Regions from separate parts of the Cytobacillus sp. FSL H8-0458 genome, predicted to be linked through region 2. Evidence: riboswitches for the same ligand, from Rfam matches in the RefSeq annotation. Region 2 holds a riboswitch; the other holds the start of a gene.

Region 1 (11,436 bases), on a different contig from region 2:
CTTAAAGGAAGTAACCGTATGGACTCCGACTGCATAGGCAGTGTGTTCTTTATCAGGGCTCTTTTTGGGAGTGCCTTTTAATAAAAACTCTACCGAATACTTATGTTCTTTAATTTTTTCAAGTGCATCCTTAACCGGAGTATAATTCCAGTTCTTTTCTCGAAAAACAGGAGAAATACACTCATTGAATACTCTGCAATACTCGATAAATTTTTCTTCTGGATCACTTAAATCCAAAAATTCCTTTGGATTATATGGGATCTTGATGGTTAAACCATTCTCGATTGTATAGGAATCCACGATGGTTTCCTTCATACCTGCCAAACAGTAAACCATCAAAGATTCCACTTCATCAGTTAATGCCCCTTGCAAGTAACGGCTTACTATCAGTGAAAAAACATTCGTCTGGAGATTAAAGCCAACTTCATTCTTCTTTTGTCTATTGGTTGCATCGTGAAGAATAATTTCTTTTAATTCCACCTAAATTCCCCTCTACCCAACGTGATCGAAAGAACGCAATATCATACATTTACTCAAATTCATAGAATATCCTATTTGCTAAATTGTTTTTCCCCTTCAAAATCACTTCACTAAAAAAGATTTCCAGATTTTTATAGGATTTCAGGATTTTTTTGGACCTATATTCTATCTCCAATATATTCTCGTTAAGCATATCAATCACATAGTACGTATTCTTCACAAGCGAATCAGCAAAAATAAAATGATTTTCCGGGGTTCCTTTTCTTCGGTATAAGTCCTGCATAACTTCTAAATCAAATGCCTGGTGAACCTGTTCTTCATAACTTAGCCCTCTGTAAGTCTCCGGGCCTATTCCTGACACTCTAAGGATGTCAAATAAGTAACAGCCATTGCAGTTTCTTAGAAATTCTTTATAAACTGATGGAAAGTGAACCTTTGTTTTTGTTTCATAATCCACGATCGCCTTAAGTACTAGGCCTGGCTGTAAGTGGGTATGCCAGCGGCCTTCTCCTAAATGGCCATATAGGACAGTATTGGTTCGAAGCTTTTTCTTATCTGTCTCATAGATTTGATCTAATTCTTTTTTTAGAACATCAGCTTTGAATATTTTTGCCATGTTTAATCCCCTTTTCCGAAAGACTGTATCAATAGGAATTAAATTTTCATTGTTTTAATGTATTATGCGCAAAGGCTCACATTCATAAAAACTTTCAGACTGATAAACATCATACGGGAATTAACTAGGCTCACCTAACAGCAATCCCAATTATAAAGAACATTAGTGAAATTCCTGTTTTTTAAATCTTCTTCTTTTATAAAGAAGTTTGCAACACCGCTGTCCCCGAACATTAAGTCAATATCATCGTCGGTATCCGCCTGGAATAGCAGTATGGTATATTCTCCTGTTGGATCACTTTTTTCTCTCGGATCCTGCTGGGTGAAGTAAGGATAACCGCCTATTTTATGGCCCTCTGCACCTAACTCCTCAAAGTAGAGCTCATGTAAATCTTCATAGTCCGGATGATCGATGGATTCGAATAAGTCGATATTGACCATGTCCTCAAAACGGAAATCATCAGCCGGTACAGGAGCGATCTTAAGCTGGAAACTCATCTTTGCTTCCTGGACTATCGGATCATATTCATTACTTAAATCAGGTACATACGAAAATTCTGTCACCAGGTCTTCCTCACCTTTCACGATATTTGGATGATAAATAACCCGGAAGTTTCTTTGAGCAGTCGGGTTATCAAAATCAAGCCCGTACACATCATCAGCCGGCGAGAGATAGAATTGAAGAATCCCGCTTTCAGGCATCGGCTCAATGTGGGGAACTTCTTCGAAATTAATCTGTGCAAATAGATTCATATAATTCCCCTGCTCATCCTTTGGGTGATCGCTCAACTTTGGAAGGTAGGGATGTCCTCCAAACTTACTTTCAAAAAAGGTGGTCTTCCCTCTTTCTGCTTGGATGCTGACAAACGGTTTAGCTGTTTTTTCTAATTCGGTTCGATATTTTTCAAATTCCTTCGGCAGCTTTAATACTAAACTGGTCATAAGATTCTATCCTCCTGATTCTATTCAATCCGCTTAATTAGTCACTTCTGTTAAAATTTCATCCATATATTCCTTTAATTCTATTCTTATTTCTTCCGGCGATTCATCCAGGAGCTCTCCGGCCACTTTGGAACCAGGGAATTTTCTTAAGACTGGCATGCCTAAAAATATGCGTTCGCATTCCCAAATTTTAATAATCTTTAAGTCTATGAGGTCACCGTTCTTGTCAGTAAATCCTACTGAAATGGAGGAACTGTATCCAGGATGAAAGACATCATTGCCTTCTTGGTCAAAGGCAGATTCCAGTTTGAGGCCTTTCTTTGAAAAAGCAGTTCTATGCTCTTTTTGGAGTCTTTCAGCCTGTTCTTTAAGTTTCTGTTCAATATCTTCAATCTTCATTTTTAACTGCGGGGTAAAGTCTTTATCCTGAATTCTCATACCATCAGCTGCTCTCATTATTCTTTAAAAACGCTCAACTCACCGATACTGCTCTTTAAAAATCAGCTTAAACTTGGGCCTTAATGTTATTTCTATAATGTTTTCATATAAATCTGATTCACCATGAAACAATCGAATGATCGCATATTCCTTTTCATCCGCAGCAATTTCTATTTTCCTTACAGAAAGCAGCTTCATATAGGAAAGAACTTCATTAGAGTTTTTTTCTCTTACATCCATTATAAATTCATCATAAAAAGGAGATAGCCTGACCTCCATCACTTCATTTTCATTTTCAAAAATAAAAGATGAAGTGTCATAATAAAAATTCTCCTTCTCATCTTTTCTCCCCGGCAATGATTCAAACACCGATATTAGGTCAGCTTCTTCTGGGATCTCCATGATTATACCCTCCTATTAAAAACAGCGATTACCATTCCCTCCATTCCTCTGTTCCCTCCATTCCTCTGTGATGTCCCCGTCAAACTCCAAACCCGCTATGCCTGCAGCTTCCATAATGTATTCACAGAGCTCTTCTCTTTCAAGTGTTTCGATAAAGTAATCATACTTTTCATTTAGCTTGTTCAGCTTTAGAGTCACTTGTTTTACATATTTCTTGATCTCTTTTTCCGTCAATCCGCTATCTTGGGTCAGGTTTTTCATAAACGAATCAAGAACCTTATTGGCAGCCCTGATATTTTCTTTCGTGAACTGATCATCACCATCTGCCATTCTCTTTTCCCACTCATTTACAGGCAGAGCCAGTTCCCCAAATTTCTTATCCTTTTCTGCATCCCTATTCTTAATTTTCTGCTTGGTGTAATACACTTCCTCAATGTTTTCACACACAGAGAGATCGCCATCTTGTACATGCGTATCGGGAAAGATGAGAGCCTTCATCTTAGGCAGATTTTCAGTAAAACGAATTGAGGGTATCTCCCCACAATTAATCAGCTTTAATTGTTCCAAATGCATCAATTCACCAATAGACGAAAAATCTTCAACCCCCTTGCAGCTCTCAAACTCCACATCACTCAGCGGAGCCTTCACTTTGCGAAGCGCACTAACATCTTTTAAACTCCTAAGATAATTCAACTGGAGCATTTGCAGGCTTGCTATCTCTTGGATTCCTTCAAGTGTGACAATATTTGATTGTGTTAAAATAAGCTCTTTTAAGCTTGTTAACCCACTAAATTCAGTGAGATTCCTGGCTTTCGGCTTATAGCTCCACAGCTGGGCTCTGGTTAGCTTACTTAATTCATTCAGTCCCGCCGTTTTACTCGGCAGTTTCCCGTATACTTCTTGCAGATTCTTAAGTTCTCCTATTTTAAAAACATTTCTAGTGGTTGTTTCATTTATCGATAGAATCCTTAGGTCCCTTAAGCTATAGATTCCGCTCATGTCTTTTATAAAGGAATTAAAAACATCCAAATGTTCAATACCCAGGCATTCATTCAAAAAATAAACATCTGGAGAATCAAAATCTGACACACCCACATGTTTAATGCTATGTTTATTGATATATTCCACACTCTCATTTATAGCGGCCGGATCTTCAAAGATTACCTTCTCACCAGTTTCACTCCTGCGGATATAGACATTCCCTTCATAATAAAACGGCATATGGATACCTCTTTTTCATTTAACTTACTGCATACTATAGAATTTCTCCGCCGCCATCCATTTTTCCTATCAACCAAAAAAGAGCTGCTATAAAAGCCGCCCCATCATAACGTTTTATACGTTTTCCTATAAAATACCCTTAAAACCTTTCGCCTGCTCATCCAGCTTTTTTGCTGCTTCCCCGATATCTTTAAATGCGGATACCGCCTGTTCATTAAGAACCTGATTTTCAGAGATGCCTGACTGCGATTGCAGGGTGGCGTCACTGATTTTGTTGATTTCACTTGATATTCCTTCAATATGGGCGTTGACTTCCTGAATGGAGTCCTGCACCCGGTTTGCGAGCTTTCGCACTTCTCCGGCAACGACATTGAAGCCTCTGCCATGCTCGCCGGCACGTGCTGCTTCTATGGCTGCATTTAGGGCGAGCAGGTTGGTTTGGGCTGCTATTTCCCGGATCGTTTTTACGATGCTGCCGATGGATTGTGCCTGTGATTTGAGAGAATGCAGGATTTCCAGGTTCCCTTTGGACTCAAGAACAAGCTTGCCTATTGCCTGAGCGGCCTCTTCACTTCTCTCAATTCCAGCTTTTGCTTTCTCACTAAGGGCTTCTGACATTTCCTGCAGCTGGGATGCCACCTGTGCTGTATTCGTTTCCCGTTCTGTTATATCTGTTGCAATCTTCACGACACCAGCGACCTTGCCGTCATTCCCGAAGACCGGTGTGTATGTAGCTTCGAGCCAAATAAGGTTTCCCTGTTTGGTCACACGCTGGATCTTTTCCTGAAAGCTCTTGCCATTGCGCAGATTCTTCCAAAGCTCCTGGTATTCCCTGCTGGCGGAAAATTCTGGGGTGCAAAATTGCTTATGCAGCATATTTGGCATCTCTTCTGCCCGATATTTCACAGTGCGGGCAAAATTTTCATTTGCCCAGAGCACTTTCCCATTCCCATCAAATTCAATCATCGCCAGAGAATTTTCAATTGCAGCCAAAACAGCTTCTTTTTCTAGAACCTGTGTGCTTTTAACATGATTAGGCTGATACGTTGTAAGCATGCTCTTCCTCTTTTCAAAAAAAGTTTATCAGAACATATCCTTACAAAAGAACTGTTCCCCTGTAAGTGCTGGCCGGTTGCGCTACTAGCTCGAATTCATTCAAGCGCCCAAATTACCTTGAATTCTCTTTGCTTCCAACTTGTTCTATTTATATGTCTATAGTACTAGTATCGGTTTGGCATCACAATTTTAAATGCTCTGCTCTTCAATATGCTGAAAATTCGAATAATTAAACATTAAGACCCATGATTCCCATAATTAGTAAAAGTAGAATAGAACTGTAAGAGATGATGAAGAAGGGATGGATTTATCTGAAAAATAAGCTGATTGCGTTATCTTTGGCTTCTGTTTTAAGCTTTTCACTTTTTCCGGAAAGTAGTTTTGCGGAGCAAACTGCTGTGGAAAACCAGGCGATCATACCTGGTGCGCACACAGTAACAGAACAATACTTTGACGGCGCCGGCAACAACTGGCTCACAACAAAGAATCCCCTGCAATATCAGCAGGCAACTCTTTACGGCAATATCGGCCTGACTCCTTATCTATGGGGAAATGCAGCAGAAGGAACCGGATGGCATCAAATGTACAAGCCTGCTTCTGTAACGGGGACTCAGGTAAATGGTGTTTTTGAAGATGCCCAGTTTGTCATCAGGGTTCCGGATCACTGGAATGGCCGGCTGGTAGTTTCGGGAATCCCGGCGACACGAAATGAAACGTCGACCGATCTGCTTTTCAGCGATTATGTATTGGAAAAAGGATATGCTTTTGCTGCGATCGATAAAGGCACCCAGGGTGAGGCTAATTCGGATGATCCATTTGCAAAAGTAAAAAATGCTTTAGTCAATGAAGATGATAGTGTAGCAGAATGGCATCAGCGGTTTCGCCAGATTACGAAAGCTGCTCAGCAGTACTTAGCCAGCCATTATTCGGATGGGCTGATCGATCCGGCAGACTCTTCTGATCCTGCGAGTGATTTAGTATCAGCAGAGCATAAGATTCCTACATATGCAATGGGAATTTCCAATGGCGGCTACGTCGTTCGCTATGCTCTTGAAAATGATGATCCGGAGAAAACCGGCGAACCCCGCCTGTTTGATGGAGGAGTCGACTGGGAAGGTGTTCTCTGGACGGAGAAAAAAGAAAACTTGATCAGTTCCCTGACCACTGTTGTGAATCATGCTGAGGAAGCTTTGTATGGCAGCGGCAAAGAACAGCAAAAAGCGGTTAAAGAGTTATACAAAGCAGGCTTGCCAAAAGGGTCGGAAAAACTGTGGGCCTACCATGATCAGGTTTACTGGTTTGTTTCGCTGAATATCTATCGGGATCATTTTGATCCTGAAGCACCCGGCCGGATGGAATGGAGCAATTACCTGAACTTCGTTAATGGCGTGAGAGATCGTTCCTATGATTCTATTTTTGAAGATTATAAGTATGTGACCCGGCCGAAGGAAGTAAAGGAAAATATTAAGGCGGTGGCCAATACTGGAGATATTGATGTGCCCTTGATTTCTTTCACAGGTTCCCTTGATTCGCTGATATTCCCGGAGATTCATGCCAAGGGCTATCAAGAGCTGGTCAAGAAAGCCGGAAAGCAGGATCTGCACAGAATGTATATGATCGAGAACGGCAACCATGTAGACAGCCTTGTCTGGAACCCAGGTACCGATCCGGATCAAGAACTTCAGCCTCTGCTGCCTTATGCTCATCAATCATTTGACCTGCTAGTTGACTGGGTGGAAAACGGTAATGCGGCCCCTGCGAGCAAAACGGTTGATGCACCGGAGAACCCGGTTAAGGTCATTAATTTGAAAACTGGGCTGGAACGGGATCCCCGTTAGGCTGGAGCAGATGTGGTTCGGAAATTAGACAAATGCTTTCCGCACAAATATTGAGCTTACCCGCACAGAAACTGATTTTAGTGGCACATGATAGCATCTCATGGCGGTTTTTTGTGGTAGAAAGATGCCCCAATCGTTATAGATTGGGGTTTTAAGCGTTTTTTAGTAAATAAGCTAGGGTTACCCCCAGGTTCGGACTCTAAGTGGTAAAATCACGTTCTCTCTGTCTGAAGTCACCTCGCTTCTGACTCTAAGTAGAATATTCCGGCTTCCTCTGTCCGAAGTTGCTCCAAGTTCGGACTCAAACTACTGCGTTTCTTCTTTCTCAGTCCGAAGTTGCCCAGGCTTCAGACTCAAAGTTGTAATATTTTCGCTCCGTCTGTCCGAAGTTACCCCGGGTTCGGACCCCCGCTCATCCTCTCCAAAACACATTATCATATCAGCGAAGAACCTTCCGGCTGCCCTCCATCAGCCACATCACTACCGGAAGCAGTCCAAAGGAAATCACGGTAATCCCCGTCCAGCCTCCAGTCTGCCATACCAGGCCGGCAAGCGTCCCTCCGGTTGCGACTCCAAGGTAATAGCTTACGAGATAGATGCTCGAAGCACCGGCTTTGTGATGGGCGGCGCGCTCATTTACAATAGCCGCCATCAGTGAATGCGCCACAAAGAACCCCAGACAGGTCAGGCATAGACCTATTACAATGACTGATAAAGAATGCACATTTGTAAGCAGGGTCCCTCCTATTAAAATGATTGTTCCAACTGAAACCAATGTGGTTTGCCTGAAATAAGCAGATAGTCTTCCGCCCATAACGGAGCCAACTATACCGAAACTGTATGCAAGGTAGGTAAAAGAAATATTTTTTACAGAAAGATTAAAAGGATCCTGTTCGAGGTAAAAAGGCAGGTATGTCCATACTCCTGTAAACGAAAACTGGAGGAAGATTCCCATCGCGAATGCAGGAAAAAGCTTCGTATTTTTCAAATGTGAGCCCATGCCTGACAAGTCTTTTTGTACAGATCTTTTACTGGGCTTAAAATAATGAGACTTTGGCAGAGTCATAAAATAAATGATGAATAGCAAAATGGAAAATCCAAATAGGAAGTAAACAGAAGTCTGCCAGCTGGCCATATCTGCAATGTACCCGACGAAGATTCGGCCGGCCATTCCGCCAATGGCATTGGCTGCAATATACATGGTGATGCCTAGACTGATGCTCCTAGGATCCAGTTCCTCCCCTAAATACGCGATGGCAGCTGCAGGCAGGCCCGCTATACAAAAGCCCTGCAGGAAGCGCAGCATCAGAAAGGCTTCAAAATTAGGCGCAATCGGCAATAGCACCAGCGGAATAATGGTGCAGACAAGCGTGAAATTCATTATGGAAACCCGCCCGATTCGATCAGACAGAAATCCGAAGAATAACAATCCGAAAATCATAGAAACTACAGCAGCAGACAGTGATAAACCGGCTGTTGCAGATGTGATGTCAAATGAATTCGACAGCAGCGGCATAACCGGCTGCACAAAGTATAAGTTAGCGAACACTAAAATGGATGCACTCGTCATCGCAATCATAATTTTTTTGAAGCCGGCATCCTGCAGTGAATATTTACTTGGTTCCTTTTGTAGAGCATTTACAGCAGTCATTTTTTCACCCTGTTCCATTAAAGCGTTAAATTCATCATACCATTTTTTAAAGGAAATCGAAAAACTCTGATTTTTCTCTTCGTATGATTTCCTTTACGAATATCCTTCTACTATTTTTGAAACAGCGCGCACCTTCATTCCAAGTGTCCTAAATGTTATAATAAAGGAATGTACTTTACAGGGCAGCCTGTTACGTTAACAGGTGCCTTGCTTTAATAAATTCGACAAAATTCGGGTGGTGCCTGTCACCAATGAGGAGGTATGAACATGATTCCGGAGCGGTTTTTGGAGCCCTTGGAGTTTGCAGCGAATGAGCTGAAGGGGCTGGTGCGGGCTGAGAATGAGGAGGATGTGCGCCTTGTACAGAAGGGCTTGATGCTTTTTCGGCAGGGGCTTGTGTATCAGCTGCGCTTTGAAGGTGATAAGGTGCTGGCGACTGTACAGGATGTGACTCCGGCAAAGGTTGTACTGGATCTTGAGTTCATTCATTTGAGTGAGTGTTCCTGCCCAGCTGAAGGATTCTGCCGCCATCAGACTGCTGTCTTTCTGCAGCTTCTCTCTAAAGCCAGAAGTGTGTCCATGTGGATTGAAGAGTGGAGGAAGCCGATTAAGGAAAAGCAGACCGCCAAGAATTGGGGACTTCAAAAAGCGAAGGATCTTTTGAAATCCTCCGGCCAGATGAAGGCGGATTATGATCGCTGGGCTGCTGCATTCGAAGAAAGCTTTACCGAGCTGATGGAAAAACAGGGAGAACCCCGTCCTTATGTACTTCCTGAGCTTTTCCATGTGTATCTGCGCCGCATGAAAGCGGGAGCACCGGTGGAGCAGGAATGGAAGCTTCTTTACCTTCTGATCGGCTATGTTTTTTCTTTTAAAAAGCTGATGGCGCTGAGCAGGAAGTACGGCCATGGCGAGGAATTGATTGACCGCTACTACCGCCATCTCTATCAGTCCCTTATGGAAGATTCCGTTGAGATCATGAATAAATTGTCGGTGCACTCCCTCCCCTTCGCTTTCGATCAATTTATCGAAAAGCTGAAGGATGATTCTGCGGGACTGATCACCGGTTCTTTTGGGATGGAGTATGAACGAACCCATCTATACCGGCTGTTATGGACGCATTTTTTCAAAAAGAAAGAGTGGCGTGAAGCGGAGATCGAGAAGCTGAAATCCTCCATAGAGGAAGAGCCTAACCTGCCGTTATTGGCTGGCTATGTGCATCTTCAGATTCTTGAACGCAATGATGAACAGGCACTCAGTGTTTTAAATGTGCAAAATGTCTTAATGACTCCTTATTTGCTTTACTGGCTCGATTACTTTTCAGCCAATAAGGACTGGAATCGGATGAGCCCGTATGCAGAAGCATTTATCCATAAATTACGTGATTATCTGAAAGAAATTGATGACTATTACGCCTGCATGGATTTTACCCGGATGTCCATCAAGGCGATTTCTCCATTTTGCCTGGAAAGCAGCAAAATGGATTTGTACGAGAAAGCCTTGATGGAGACGCTGCCGTACAGCTACAGTGACTATGAATATTTGCTTTTTGAAAAAGGCGAATTCATGAAATGGGCGGACCTGCAGGCGTTTATTGGCTTTGATCTTGATTCTCTTGGCAAGGACCGGATCAGGGAAATCAGCAAAAAGGAGCCCTCCATCCTCCTTCCGCTTTATCATCAGTCCATCACTGGCCATATTAATATGAAAAACAGAGATCATTACCGCGAGGCCGTCCGGAAAATGAAAAAGCTTCGCACGCTGTACAACAAGCTGAAACGCCAGGAAGACTGGCAGCTTTTTCTTGAATTGCTGCTCGAAAAAACGAAACGTCTTCGCGCCTTTCAGGAAGAATGCAAAAGGGGTAAGCTAATCGATGCTTAAAACGAGATTTCTCCATGTGAAAGTGAAACCAATAACCAATGAACGCTACCTAATTTTTGCTGTTAATGAAGAGGGACGCCTGCTTTCTCCGAAGGAATGGAAGCCTCTTCTTTTTAACCATCACAGGGAAAGCTTTTTCGGAACCATGCTTGATGCTGCAGAGGCAGACGGGATTAAAGGGATCTCCGTAAGCGGATGGCAGCTTGTCACCCTGTTTGCGGCAGAGCAATTCAACCGTTTGATTGATTGGAGCTGGGATGAAACGGCCGAAATTCTGCTGGCCTCCTCTCATGCTCTTTATGATTCGATCGTGGACCAGGAATGGATGCCGGATTTTGCCGCCTGGGAACAGGATCAATTCCGCTGGGCACTGCCGGAAAGTGTGATCGCCGAATTTGGCACAAGCTTTTGGGAGCAGACAGTAGAAGGCTCTCCAGTCAGGGAGTTTATCGGGGATTTATTCCACCGCTCCCTTGATGGCTATATGAATCAAAACCATGAAGCGAAAGCGCAGTTCGGTGAGAAGCTTGAAGCCTTGCGGAGTGAGCATCTCTCACCAAGGGATCTTGCAGCTTATTTCGATGAAGAAAGCTGGCAGGAATGGATCGGGGTCAAAGCAATTGAAGCTCCTTTCTCAATCGGACTTAAGCTTGAAGAGCCCGGGGATATCGATACCAGCTGGGATTTGACTATATTTCTGCGCGGAAAAAAGAACCCTGATGTATTCGTCGATTACAGGGACTATTCGAATTATCCGCAAGAATGGCATGATTATGAGGATTCAATTGAAAAAGAGATCCAGCGCTGGCTGGAGCTTTTCCCATGGCTTGAAGGCAAGCCCGGCGAGATTTCGACTATGCTGACGGAAGATGAAGCCTGGACTTTTCTGACAGAGGCAAGCGAAACCAT
Region 2 (11,436 bases):
TCCGAACCTAAACAACACACGCTTGCAGGAAACATTCAAACAATATTTCGACTAAGGAGAAGTGACATCATGTTAGAAAAATGGCTTGAGTACTCAGAAGAAGTGTTAGAAGCAAAGAAAGCAAATAAACCGGTTGTAGCCCTTGAATCCACCATCATTTCACATGGAATGCCATACCCGCAAAATGTCCAGACAGCAAAAGAGGTGGAGGAAATCATCCGCAAAAACGGGGCTGTTCCTGCAACCATTGCCATTTTAAACGGAAAAATTAAAATCGGTCTGTCAGATGAGGAGCTGGAGTTCCTTGCTCAAAGCAAGGAAGTTGAAAAAGCAAGCCGCCGCGACCTTCCATATTTGGTAGCGAAAAAGAAAAATGGTGCGACAACTGTAGCGGCTACCATGATCTGTGCAGAGCTTGCGGGTATTGAAGTGTTTGTTACGGGCGGAATTGGCGGAGTGCACCGCGAAGCGGAAACCACCATGGACATCTCGGCTGACCTTCAGGAGCTTGCGATGACCAATGTTGCCGTTATCTGTGCAGGGGCGAAATCCATCCTGGATATCGGCTTGACGCTTGAATATTTAGAAACCCACGGCGTTCCGGTTGTAGGCTTTGAAACAGATGTCTTGCCTGCCTTCTATACTCGTACTAGTCCTTTTAATGTAAACTACAGAGTGGATACTGCTGAGGAAGCAGCTGAAATGATCCGCACAAAATGGGAACTGGGCCTAAAAGGCGGCGTGGTCATTGCCAACCCAATCCCTGAAATAGATGCGCTGGAAGAATCGTTTATCACAAATGTTATTGAAACTGCTCTTAAAGAAGCAAAAGAAAACAATATCGCCGGCAAAAAGGTGACACCATTCCTTCTAGGTAAAGTGAAGGAGTTAACAGAAGGAAGAAGCTTGACAGCGAACATTGCATTGGTGAAGCATAATGCCGAAGTGGGCTCGAAGATTGCTGTTAGTTTGAATAAGTAAAGGGAAAAGCCAGGCTTGGGAAGTCTGGCTTTTTATATTGATAGAATGATAGCTGTGATGATGATGGCTAAATATAATAGTAATCTTAAGAAATTGATCATTAGGATACGTCCCTTCTGGAAACCCATATATTAGATGATATGTACAGGTTCTTATATGGGGGAAGGGTGTTTGTCTATATGCAGTAAAAAGGGCACATTCCTGATGGATGTGGCCTCTTAATTTTGTATTCTTTTAGCATTCAGGATATACCGGAAAGGGGCATTTCCCACATAAGAGAAGGGATAGCAGGTGGAAACAGTGAGAATTTCGTTAGGAGCGGTGGATCGGATCACAGTGGTATCGTCTGCATCCACAATCTTGGAGTCAGTAATTTCATATGTAAACTTACCATATGGCATGCTGACTTCAAAAGTATCACCGATTTCAAGTTCGCCAAGGCTGCGAAAGACCGTATCCCGGTGCCCTGATAATAAAATCTGATCTTGCTGCCCTGGGAAGACAGTTGTAGAGTAATGGCCAACCCCTTTTTCCAGCTCATCCTCATCTGTTCCTTCTATAATGGGAAGTTCAGCTTTTAAACGGGGGATCTTTAAGATGCCAATGGCTTCACCCTGCTCAAAGGAAACATCCACAGGCTGTTCTGTTTGAAGAACACTTTTACTTTCTTTATTCACTTCGTTTTGAATTCTTTCATGTGCCTGGGCTAAGGAATCCTTTGTTTTCTTCTCCTGAGCATACATTTCCTGCAGAGAGAACAGGACCAAACCGCCTCCTATTAAGATTAGGAAGGAGGCAGCTACAATCAGCAAACGGCCTCTAACCTTCAACTACACGTTCCCTCCATTCATCTTCTTAAATTTAATAAACTCCAGATAATAGGAGAAATCCTCTTTTGTGATACCCTGCCTGATTGCTTCTTTGACAAGGGAAACCCACTCCTCATCCAGCTTAGACAAGTCGGTAATGTCCTCTTTGTTCTCTTCCAGCAGATCCTCAAGATTAGCATCCAGTGTCCTGGCGATTCGTGATAAAACCTGCAGTGAAGGGTTTTCCTGTATGCCTCTCTCAATGTAACTCAAATACGATTTGGATACCTCCGCTTTTTCAGAAAGCTCATTAATTGAGTATCCTTTTGTGATCCTTAAACTTTTAATCCGGCCACCTATCATAGGAATAGTACTCCCTTAACATAAAATATAAAGATGTTTTCATTATAACGAACAAATCGTTCAATAAAAAATACAAAATAGTGAGAATTCTAGAGCTATTCTTTGAAAAAGAACGAAAAACGTTCTTTAAAACGAAAAAACGGCTGAATTTGGAATTTTTCAAAATAAGACAGATGGACTATACTCGACTTATCGGTTCGATAAAAAGAACGAAACGGATAAATCCAAAGAACATCAACTCGCTAGGAGGGGGTTCTTATACGATACAAACGCATTAGAAAGTTTGGGAAGAAGAATAAGATCCTATTGCTCTCATTTAAGTTTGTGGCTGCCTGGTATCTGCTTATTGGGATGTCGGCAACTCTGACTGGGCAGACGAATGCCTATTTTAGTGATAGGGATACCGTAACTGGAACCATTCAAGCCGGTACCTGGGAGACAGAAGAGCCTGGGTGTTCTAAAGGGGAGAAGCATGGGGAATGGGATTGCAGCTCTCTAAAATTCATTGGACAAAAATATGATGGACAGAAGATATATGCAACCATTCAAAATACAGGGTCAGATATGAAAACGAATGGAACATATGAAATTTATTACAACGAGAAAGGGAATCCCAAGGAAGGAAAGTCTGTAGGTGGAGTGCTGACATTTGCTCCTATTAAAGAAGGAAAAATAATAGAAGTTTCATTTACTCCTCAGCAAAGTGGATCCTATATGTTTAAAGCCTATCAGCACAAAGATCATCCTGGGAATGTAGACCTCTGGAGTGAAGAAATAAAAGTTAGTTTAGAGTCAGATGAAACTTCTACCGTGGAAGAAGAGAAAACCGAACAAAAGGCAGAAGTAACAGAAGAGACTGCAACTGAACAAGAAAGCAATAAGACCGAGGAGGCTGAAAAAGAAGCAGCTGAATCAGCAAAAGATAAACCTCAAGAGAATCCTGAGCAAAAACCAGCAGAAGAACCAAAAGAAGGGCAGAAAGTAGAACAGTCTAAAGTTGAAGAAAAGCCACAAGAGAAACCAATAGAAGAATCAAAGCCGGAAGATACCAAGGCTAAGGCATCAGAAGCTCCGGTTAATTCTGAAGAAAGCTCAAATGAGGCAGGTGAATAGCTTGAAAAAAGCATTGAAAATTATAAGCAACATTATAACAGCGGTACTATTCATTAATTTAATTTTAATGGCCTTTTTAGTGGTCTCCTCCAAAGCGTCAGGAGGAGAGCCGCAGGCCTTTGGATATCAGCTTAAGACAGTATTATCAGGCTCTATGGAGCCTACCTTCCAAACTGGGTCTGTTATTGCAGTAAAGCCGCTTAGCTCCAAAGAAAGCAAGGCTCTCAAGAAAGATGATGTCATTACATTCCAGGCTAGCGAAGAAAAATTAATTACTCACCGAGTAATCGGTGTCAGCAGCAGCGGAGATCATGTCATGTATGAAACAAAGGGAGATAACAACAAAACTGCAGACATGGAGCCTGTGCTATCTGAAAATGTAAGAGCTATTTATACTGGCTTCACCCTTCCTTATGTGGGATATTTTATAGATTTTGCTCAATCAAAAGAAGGTAGTGCTATTCTGCTTATTGGCCCAGGTTTACTACTTCTAGGGTATGCAGCATTCAGCATCTTCCAGGCTATAAGAGAAATTGATCCTAAAAGAAACAAAGCTGATTCAGAAGAAAAAACTGCTTAATTTGGTTGCACTCCCTGTAGAAATACAGGGGTCAATATATAAAATTATACATACCCAAAAAGGGGTAAGAGGAGGAAATTTATTATGAATCTTAAGAAAAAGTTAGGTATGGGAATTGCATCTGCAGCACTTGGTATTTCATTAGTTGGTGGGGGTACATTTGCATACTTCAGTGACACTGCAACAGCTGATGCAACATTTGCTGCTGGAACTTTAGATTTAAACGTAGACCCTACAACAATTATAAATGTAAATAATATTAAGCCCGGTGATACAATGCTTCGTTCATTTGACTTGGTTAATGGTGGTTCACTTGATATTGCTACAATAGATATGAGCACAAACTATACTGTAACGGATGCAAATAATAATAATAGCGAAGATTTTGGAAAATATATTCGTGTCAATTTCTTACTTAATGCTGATAAAGTTGACGTGCCTGTTTGGTCAACCACTCTTTCAGACCTAAAAACTATGAGTCCAGATGTTATCTCGGGTAATTTCTGGAGCGCTTACCTTGGAGAACGAGGAGGTAAGTTGGCGGCAGGAACTAGAGACAAACTTTATGTTCAATTCGAGTTTGTAGATAATGGCCAGGATCAAAATAAATTCCAAGGTGACTCTTTAAAACTTGAGTGGACATTTAACGGTAAGCAAGGCGCTGGTGTTGCAAGATAATAGTTTTTCAAAACAAAGGGGGGGAATTAAATTCCCGCCTTTTGTTAAATCTATTGTTGTGAGGGAATGCCATGAAAGTTAAAAGTCTGCTGGCAAAACCTATAAAAATATTTATTATTTATAGCTTTGTTATCTTAATTGTTTTTGGAAACGAAACTGCATTAGCAGTGGACAAAGATATTGATATTAATACGAACTTAGAGAACTCAAATAGGTACCTATTTCAGGTAGATAATTTAAAACCGGGCGATTGGATGCCCCGAAATATCACAATAAAAAATGATGGCAATCAAGATTTTAAATATACTTCTAACATTGGAAAATCAAAGTCTATTAAAGGACTTTTTGAGGAATTAGAGCTTGAGGTTAAAAAAGATACAAAGATGCTTTACGAAGGAAAACTTAAAGATTTTAAAGGTTTCTCTCCCAGAGAATTAGCGAAAGGGACAGAAGAAACTTTATTTTTCCAAGTAACATTGCCAGAGCATTTAGGAAATGAATTTCAAAACTCTGCTGCAGAGGTTGAAATCATTTTTCTTGCCGAGGCAACAGGTGAACAAGGAACCGGCAACGAGACTCCCGGATCAGGAGATAATAATAATTCTGGAGGGGGAACTAATAATTCACCACCATCCACAGATGCCACGGTAATTCCAGAGAAGGTTAATAAGCTCCCAAATACTGCAACTAATAATTACAATTTATTACTTATCGGTACATTATTTTTAGGTGCCGGAAGCGTAATTTTATTATGGCGTTATAGAAGGCTGCGGAGTGAAACTTAGATTAAGGCCTGAGGAACTGATTCTTTAAGGCCTTAATTTTTATTCGCGTTTAGAACTTATCTAAGCAGTTAATGAATATAATCAAAAAGCTACACATTAAGCGGTGAACTTATGAAAAAAATTCTGCAGTATCTTGCCTTCATTAATTTTTTGGATGGTCTCTTGACGTTCTTTGGAATGAAACTTTCACTGATTGAAGAAGTGAATCCAATTATGGATTTTCTCTATACGATAGAACCCCTATTATTTCTTTCTGTTAAAGCTGTTCTTTCATGCTTTTTAATCCTGCTGTCAACTTCGATTAATTTTCCGCCGCAAACTAAAGTAAAGGTAGTGGCAAAAGGTGCAGCATATCTTTATTCATTCATATTAGTATTTCATGTTTTATGGATTTATGAAGCTCTATCTTAATAACCGATAGAGTGAAATTACTATCCTTAGTCAAATGAGGAGGCTGAAAATGTATCGAAAGATCTGCCATAAATGCCACAAACCTTCATACAGCAGCAGTGAATTGGAAGGCTGGCTATGCCCGATTTGCCACACTGATTTAACGAATGAAATCTTCTTGGATGCTATGACTCTTGAACCAGTCCACACGACCTTTAAGAAATGCAAAATCCCGCACACCTATACAATAAAACAAGTCAGCAAAAACTACAGAAAAAGAATCGGACTTTCCTACTACTCCAAAAGGAGTTCGACCATAAATAACAACTTACTGTAAAAGATGAGGGGTTCAGGTAATCAAATACATAAAAAGTATTAGGATTATGTCGAAAAACAAATTAATTTAATATTAAAATAATTAATAAAAATTACAAAACCTGACAATGTTAGCAATATGGTCATAGTAGAATACATCTATGGAAAATATTTCTTTGAGTCGATAGGCGCAGAAAAAGGCAAACTCATTGAAAGATGGGGACGCAAAGTCGCGGGTCTAAGGTGTTGAAAAATACTACGATGGCTGGATTGCCTGGAATACGATACGTATCCTGGGGGGAAGAGTTTTGACAGAGCAAAATGTTAAGGTCGAAGGAATTGATTTGGAGTGGCTGCAGTTAATTATGGAAGCAAGAAACTTAGGATTGCAAAAGGAAGAAATTAGAGAGTTTTTACATAATAACAGAGCCAAAGAGGTTCTGATCGAAGCTTAATATCCGGTATGGCTAAGTATTTCTGTTAGAGACATCTCTATATGGAAATGCTTTTTATTTTGCCAAAAAAATAAGCCTGTGCATTCAGGCTCATTGCAATTATGATTTTTGTCCGCTTCTCCATTTATTAAAATCCAAAAACTCCCGAAACTGTTCCTTTGAAACACCAGACTCCATCGCTTCTTTCACAATTTTCATCCATTCGGAATCTAGGTCATCCTTGTTAATCTGCTCATGGATCAGATGGTCAACGGGAACATTCAGAACACCCGCGATTTTTTCAAGGAATTGAATAGAAGGGTTGGTTTGCAGGTTGCGCTCAAGTGAGCTTAAGTATGATTTTGCGACACCGGCCTGGTCCGCAAGCTCGGATAAGGACATTTTCTTTTCCTGGCGAAGTTTTTTTACACGATCACCGATCATCGTATACCACACACCTTATTTTGTATGTAATAGGATTTTATCATAATGAGTTCCATATTAAGAACGTTTTGTTCAATATTATTATCATCATACCACAGTGTCAACCGATTTAAATAGTTAGTTATCTGTGTTTTATAAAAATATATCTTTTGTCGCTCTCAAAAAGTAATGCTCCGCGTCATAAGACGGGAGCATTTTGCTTCTCAATTATTTGAATAATTTGCTGTGCAGCTGTTTCCACATTATCAGCATTCACATGGTGGAATTCGCCCTCATAGTCATGCTGTTTAAAAGCATAGCGCGGATCGTAATAGTATTCTAATAAAAGCTTGATAAATAGTTCGTAGTTCTCCGTTTGAGCTGATTCATCAAGCTGCTCGCGGATTTCAGTATCTTTCAGACGTTTTTTAATAAAAACGAGGCTTTCATCCACTTTTGGCTTGAACCATTCTTCTTTTTGATATGGTTCCACATAGTCCCTCAGAATACGCTGGACACGGGATTCGATGCTTGCAAACATATCAATGTGGATTGCGGTTTTTTTAGTATCCAGCAGCTCATCCGGCTGAACCACCTTGCCAATCCGCTTACTCTCGGCTTCCATAATAATATAAGGGTAGCCTTTAACCTCAGAAAGGGCTTGATACAATAGTGCATCAAATGTTTTTTGTGTGCTGCCGTACCCCATGCCAAAGGAACCGAAAATCGATCCGCGGTGTCCCGCCATTTCTTCCAGGTCAATAACAGGATAGCCTTTTTCGCTTAACACCTTCAGAACATCCGTTTTCCCGACGCCGGTCATTCCGTGCAGAACAACTGCTTTTTCAGGAATCAGGCTTGCTGTGTTTTCCAGAATATATTGACGGTAAGCTCTGTATCCTCCAATTAAACGAGGGATCGAAACACCGGCATATGTGATAAATGTAGTAACCGCTTTGCTGCGCATGCCGCCGCGCCAGCAGTAAATGACAGGCTGAAGGCCATCATTTTTCAGGTCTCTGATTTTCTGCATCATGGACGGAATTTTAGGTGAAACGATTTCCATCGCTCTCCATTTCGCTGCATCAGATCCTTCTTTCTTATATAGTGTTCCGATTTCCACACGCTCTTCATTGGTGAAAAGCGGCACATTGACAGCACCGGGAATGCTGCACTCCTCAAATTCGATTGGAGACCTGACATCGACCGGAACTGCGTTGTCCATTTGGATATATTGTTCGACTGCTATTTCTCTCATTTTATTGCCTCCAAAATTAAAGTGAAACTCCAATCAGTGGGGGTTTTCCCGCTAGTTGGTTAGTTGAACTAATCGAGCCTTTACGGGCAGTTTGGGCCCCGTTAATTCACCTTTGAATTTTACTGCAGTTTCTAGTGGGGATCTTACTGCCCGTTAGACTGTGGTATTGCTATATATAGCCCTAAGGGTACGTTAATTGATTTTACTCTCACTATTATACAGGATTTTGAAAATATAGGTGTCTATCACAATCATACTCCTATTTTTAAAAGTTTGTTCTTATAATTTTTTCCAGACTTTGTAATATCAGCATATCCATTGGTTTTGCTTTTTAAAAAGGAGGTTAAATAAAAGGCAAAGGTGGTGGAAACATGTCCTTGAATACAGAGGTTGCAATTGTGGGCGGTGGGATTGGCGGTTTGACGCTGGGATTGAAGCTGGCTCAAGCCAATATTGATGTCATCGTAATGGAGAAGCTGGATGCCCCATCTTCCGTTTATAAGGGGGAACTCCTGCAGCCGAAGAGCCTGAAAATTTTTGAGGAGCTGGATGTACTGCGTGAAATCCTTGATAACGGCTTTTCATTTTCCCGAATTGCGTTTGAGGAAGGGGAAAAAGAGTTTGCCATGGATTACAGCATTCTGCCGGGAGATTATGATTACTCGCTTATGATCGAGCATGAAAAGCTGAAAGGAATCCTTCTTAATCAGGGGCTTCAATATCCAAACTTTCAATATCTGTCAGGGTCCCTGGCAAAAGGTTATGACAATGGCGATTTACTGGTTGAGCGGAAGGATGTAAAGGAGCAGCTTACAGTAAGTGCTGATTTTTATATAGGCGCTGAAGGAAGAAACTCCATTACCAGAAAAGAAATGAACAGCAAAATTAAAAAGATTGAGTATAACCATCAATTTTTAACGGTCACCTTCCCCCGCCCTCAATCCTTGGAGGAAGGGAAAATCATTTCTAAGGATGAGCGGTTCCTCGGATTATTTCCGCTGCCGGATGCGAAAGTAAGATCTGTTTATTTAATTCCGGAGGGCACGTATAAGGAGCATCAAAAAAAAGGAATTCACTATTTCCATAAAAATTATGTAGAGCTTTTTCCTGAGTTGGAAGGGTATGTGACCAGGCTGAAAAATTGGAAGGATATTCAGTTAATGATTCCGACAGCCTTTTATGCAGATAAATATGTGGATGGAAGACTTGCTATCCTGGGCGATGCGGCCCATACGGTTCACCCGATGGCAGGGGAAGGAATGAACATGGCGATTCAGGATGCGGATGTGCTGGGCGAATTGCTTGCAGAGATGTATGAGAGCGGAAGTATTGCGCCGGACAAGCTTAAATGGTATGAAAAAGTCCGGAAGCCACGCGCTGAAAACATGATCAGCCTCAGCCATTTATCCGCCATAGCCTATTCCTATTCCAACCGGGTGATTACAGGAATACGCCGCAAAGGCCTGAAGCAGATCGAAAGAGATAAAACCCTGCAATATAAGCAAATGTTGAATGTTTCAGGTCTTGGATATTGGCCAGAGAGCCTTTGGGACCGATTGATTCAGGCGGGAATGCTGCCGGCAAGAAAAACAGAATTATCAGCTGCCGATAAAAGCCATTATTTTTATACAGAACAAGAAGACTATCCCTGGAAGAAGGTTGAACAGCCATGATAAATGAATATGTGAGATTGCTAAAAGCACGAAATTGGATGAAAAAGAACCAGCCCTTTTTATACAGCTGGCATGCATATGTTGGATTTGAGCTGGACCTTTTTTCCCAGTTCCGCAGCTGGAGAACGGTAAAAGAAGTGGCCTCAAGCAGAAATCTTCAGGAGGAGCTGCTCTTAAGATGGGTGGAGGTGGGGCTGGCGATCCGCCATTTGAAAAAGAAGGGGAAGGATAAAATCAAGACAGCATCTAAATTCAGCCTTCCGTCCACGCCCCAAAACCCCCGTTCCACAGGAATCATCCTGAAGGAAATGATGGAATTGCATATCCCGACTTTACTCTCTTATCCAGAACTGCTCCGTTCCAATACGAAAAACACTTTTGACCATGAAGAGCATGGACCGACTGTCGCAAGAACTTCATCACTGCTTGAACAGCTTGCCCTGCCGCGGCTTATGAAAACCATTAAGAAAAATAAAATGGAACGAATCATTGACATTGGCTGTGGGGAAGGCGGCTATTTAAGCAGAATCAGCCAGAAGTTCCCCCATGCAAAACTGGCGGGAATTGAAATTAATGAAGATGTCGCAGAATCTGCCCGAACCAATTGCAAAGATATTCCCAACATTAATATTGTGACAGCAGATGTTCATGAATACTCCCCTGAGCATCAGGCTGATTTAATTATGGTCAATAATTTGCTTCACTATATCCAGCCGGAGGATCGCAAACAGCTGCTGTCCCGATTGAAAAGCTGGCTTAGCCGGAAAGGATCCATTACGATTATCACACCCATTCTGCATTCAAAAAAAGGCGAGGAGTTTTCAAGCGTGTTTAACAGCTTCTTTTCAGCCTTTGAAAATTTATATCCAACCCCAACAGAGGAGGACATTCACCAGCTCGCTAAAGAGCTGAAGCTGAAAGTGAAAACCTTCAAGCCGGTTGTAACAGAAGGTGGCTGGTATTTTATCCAGCTGTCCAACCGGTAAATGAAAGCAAGCCCGTTTAATGGTAGAATGGTGTTAACTTGACTGAAATGGTGATTGAAATGAGAAATAATAAATATTTAGTGATTTATGAGGAGCTTGCCCAGCAAATCCAGGAAGGCAAGTATCCCGCCAGATCTATTCTGCCATCTGAACATGAATTGACGGAGATGTATTCCACTTCAAGGGAAACCATCCGAAAGGCCTTAAATTTGCTTGCGCAAAACGGATTTATTCAGAAAATCCGCGGAAAGGGCTCGATGGTTCTTGATTTAAAAAAGCTGCAGTTCCCCATATCGGGCCTGGTCAGCTTTAAAGAGCTGGCCGGAAAAATGGGCCAGCGTGCTGAAACAATTGTGGACGAATTTTCACTTATTCAGCCTGACGCAGAAAAGATGAAGCATCTTCATATTGATAAAGATGAAAAGGTATGGAAAGTGTACCGTGTCCGGAAAATCGAAGATGAGCGGATCATTTTGGACAAGGATTTTTTAATTGATAAATATGTCCCGGGCTTAACCAGAGAAATATGCCAAAGCTCTATTTTTGCCTACATTGAGGGTGAACTCGGGAAAAAAATAAGCTTTGCCAAAAAGGAATTTACAGTGGAAGAACCGACTGCCGAAGATCGCAGGCTCCTGGATATGGAAG

What was found. Region 2 has a riboswitch for cyclic di-GMP ahead of NYE23_RS15895 (anti-repressor SinI family protein). Riboswitches for the same ligand answer to the same signal wherever they lie in the genome.
Region 1: another riboswitch for cyclic di-GMP. It lies ahead of NYE23_RS23685 (methyl-accepting chemotaxis protein); the one in region 2 lies ahead of NYE23_RS15895 (anti-repressor SinI family protein).

The regions. Positions count from the first base shown of each region.
Region 1 covers NZ_JBBOBR010000002.1:500,160-511,595, forward strand. The annotation lists gene NYE23_RS23655 (hypothetical protein) at 1-480, opposite strand, end outside; gene NYE23_RS23660 (SMI1/KNR4 family protein) at 530-1,096, opposite strand; gene NYE23_RS23665 (YwqG family protein) at 1,231-2,037, opposite strand; gene NYE23_RS23670 (hypothetical protein) at 2,071-2,475, opposite strand; gene NYE23_RS23675 (hypothetical protein) at 2,515-2,877, opposite strand; gene NYE23_RS25310 (hypothetical protein) at 2,893-4,098, opposite strand; gene NYE23_RS23685 (methyl-accepting chemotaxis protein) at 4,225-5,154, opposite strand; cyclic di-GMP riboswitch class II at 5,216-5,299, opposite strand; gene NYE23_RS23690 (alpha/beta hydrolase) at 5,466-6,992, shown strand; gene NYE23_RS23695 (MFS transporter) at 7,432-8,643, opposite strand; gene NYE23_RS23700 (SWIM zinc finger family protein) at 8,911-10,527, shown strand; gene NYE23_RS23705 (DEAD/DEAH box helicase) at 10,520-11,436, shown strand, end outside.
Region 2 covers NZ_JBBOBR010000001.1:3,234,451-3,245,886, reverse strand. The annotation lists gene NYE23_RS15945 (carbohydrate kinase) at 1-55, shown strand, start outside; gene NYE23_RS15940 (pseudouridine-5'-phosphate glycosidase) at 70-981, shown strand; gene NYE23_RS15935 (class D sortase) at 1,200-1,811, opposite strand; gene NYE23_RS15930 (helix-turn-helix domain-containing protein) at 1,812-2,153, opposite strand; gene tapA (amyloid fiber anchoring/assembly protein TapA) at 2,412-3,266, shown strand; gene sipW (signal peptidase I SipW) at 3,268-3,846, shown strand; gene NYE23_RS15915 (CalY family protein) at 3,931-4,524, shown strand; gene NYE23_RS15910 (LPXTG cell wall anchor domain-containing protein) at 4,596-5,309, shown strand; gene NYE23_RS15905 (DUF5658 family protein) at 5,421-5,720, shown strand; gene NYE23_RS15900 (hypothetical protein) at 5,770-6,036, shown strand; cyclic di-GMP riboswitch class I at 6,204-6,292, shown strand; gene NYE23_RS15895 (anti-repressor SinI family protein) at 6,323-6,469, shown strand; gene NYE23_RS15890 (helix-turn-helix domain-containing protein) at 6,569-6,892, opposite strand; gene mnmH (tRNA 2-selenouridine(34) synthase MnmH) at 7,071-8,129, opposite strand; gene NYE23_RS15880 (NAD(P)/FAD-dependent oxidoreductase) at 8,501-9,802, shown strand; gene NYE23_RS15875 (class I SAM-dependent methyltransferase) at 9,799-10,788, shown strand; gene treR (trehalose operon repressor) at 10,848-11,436, shown strand, end outside.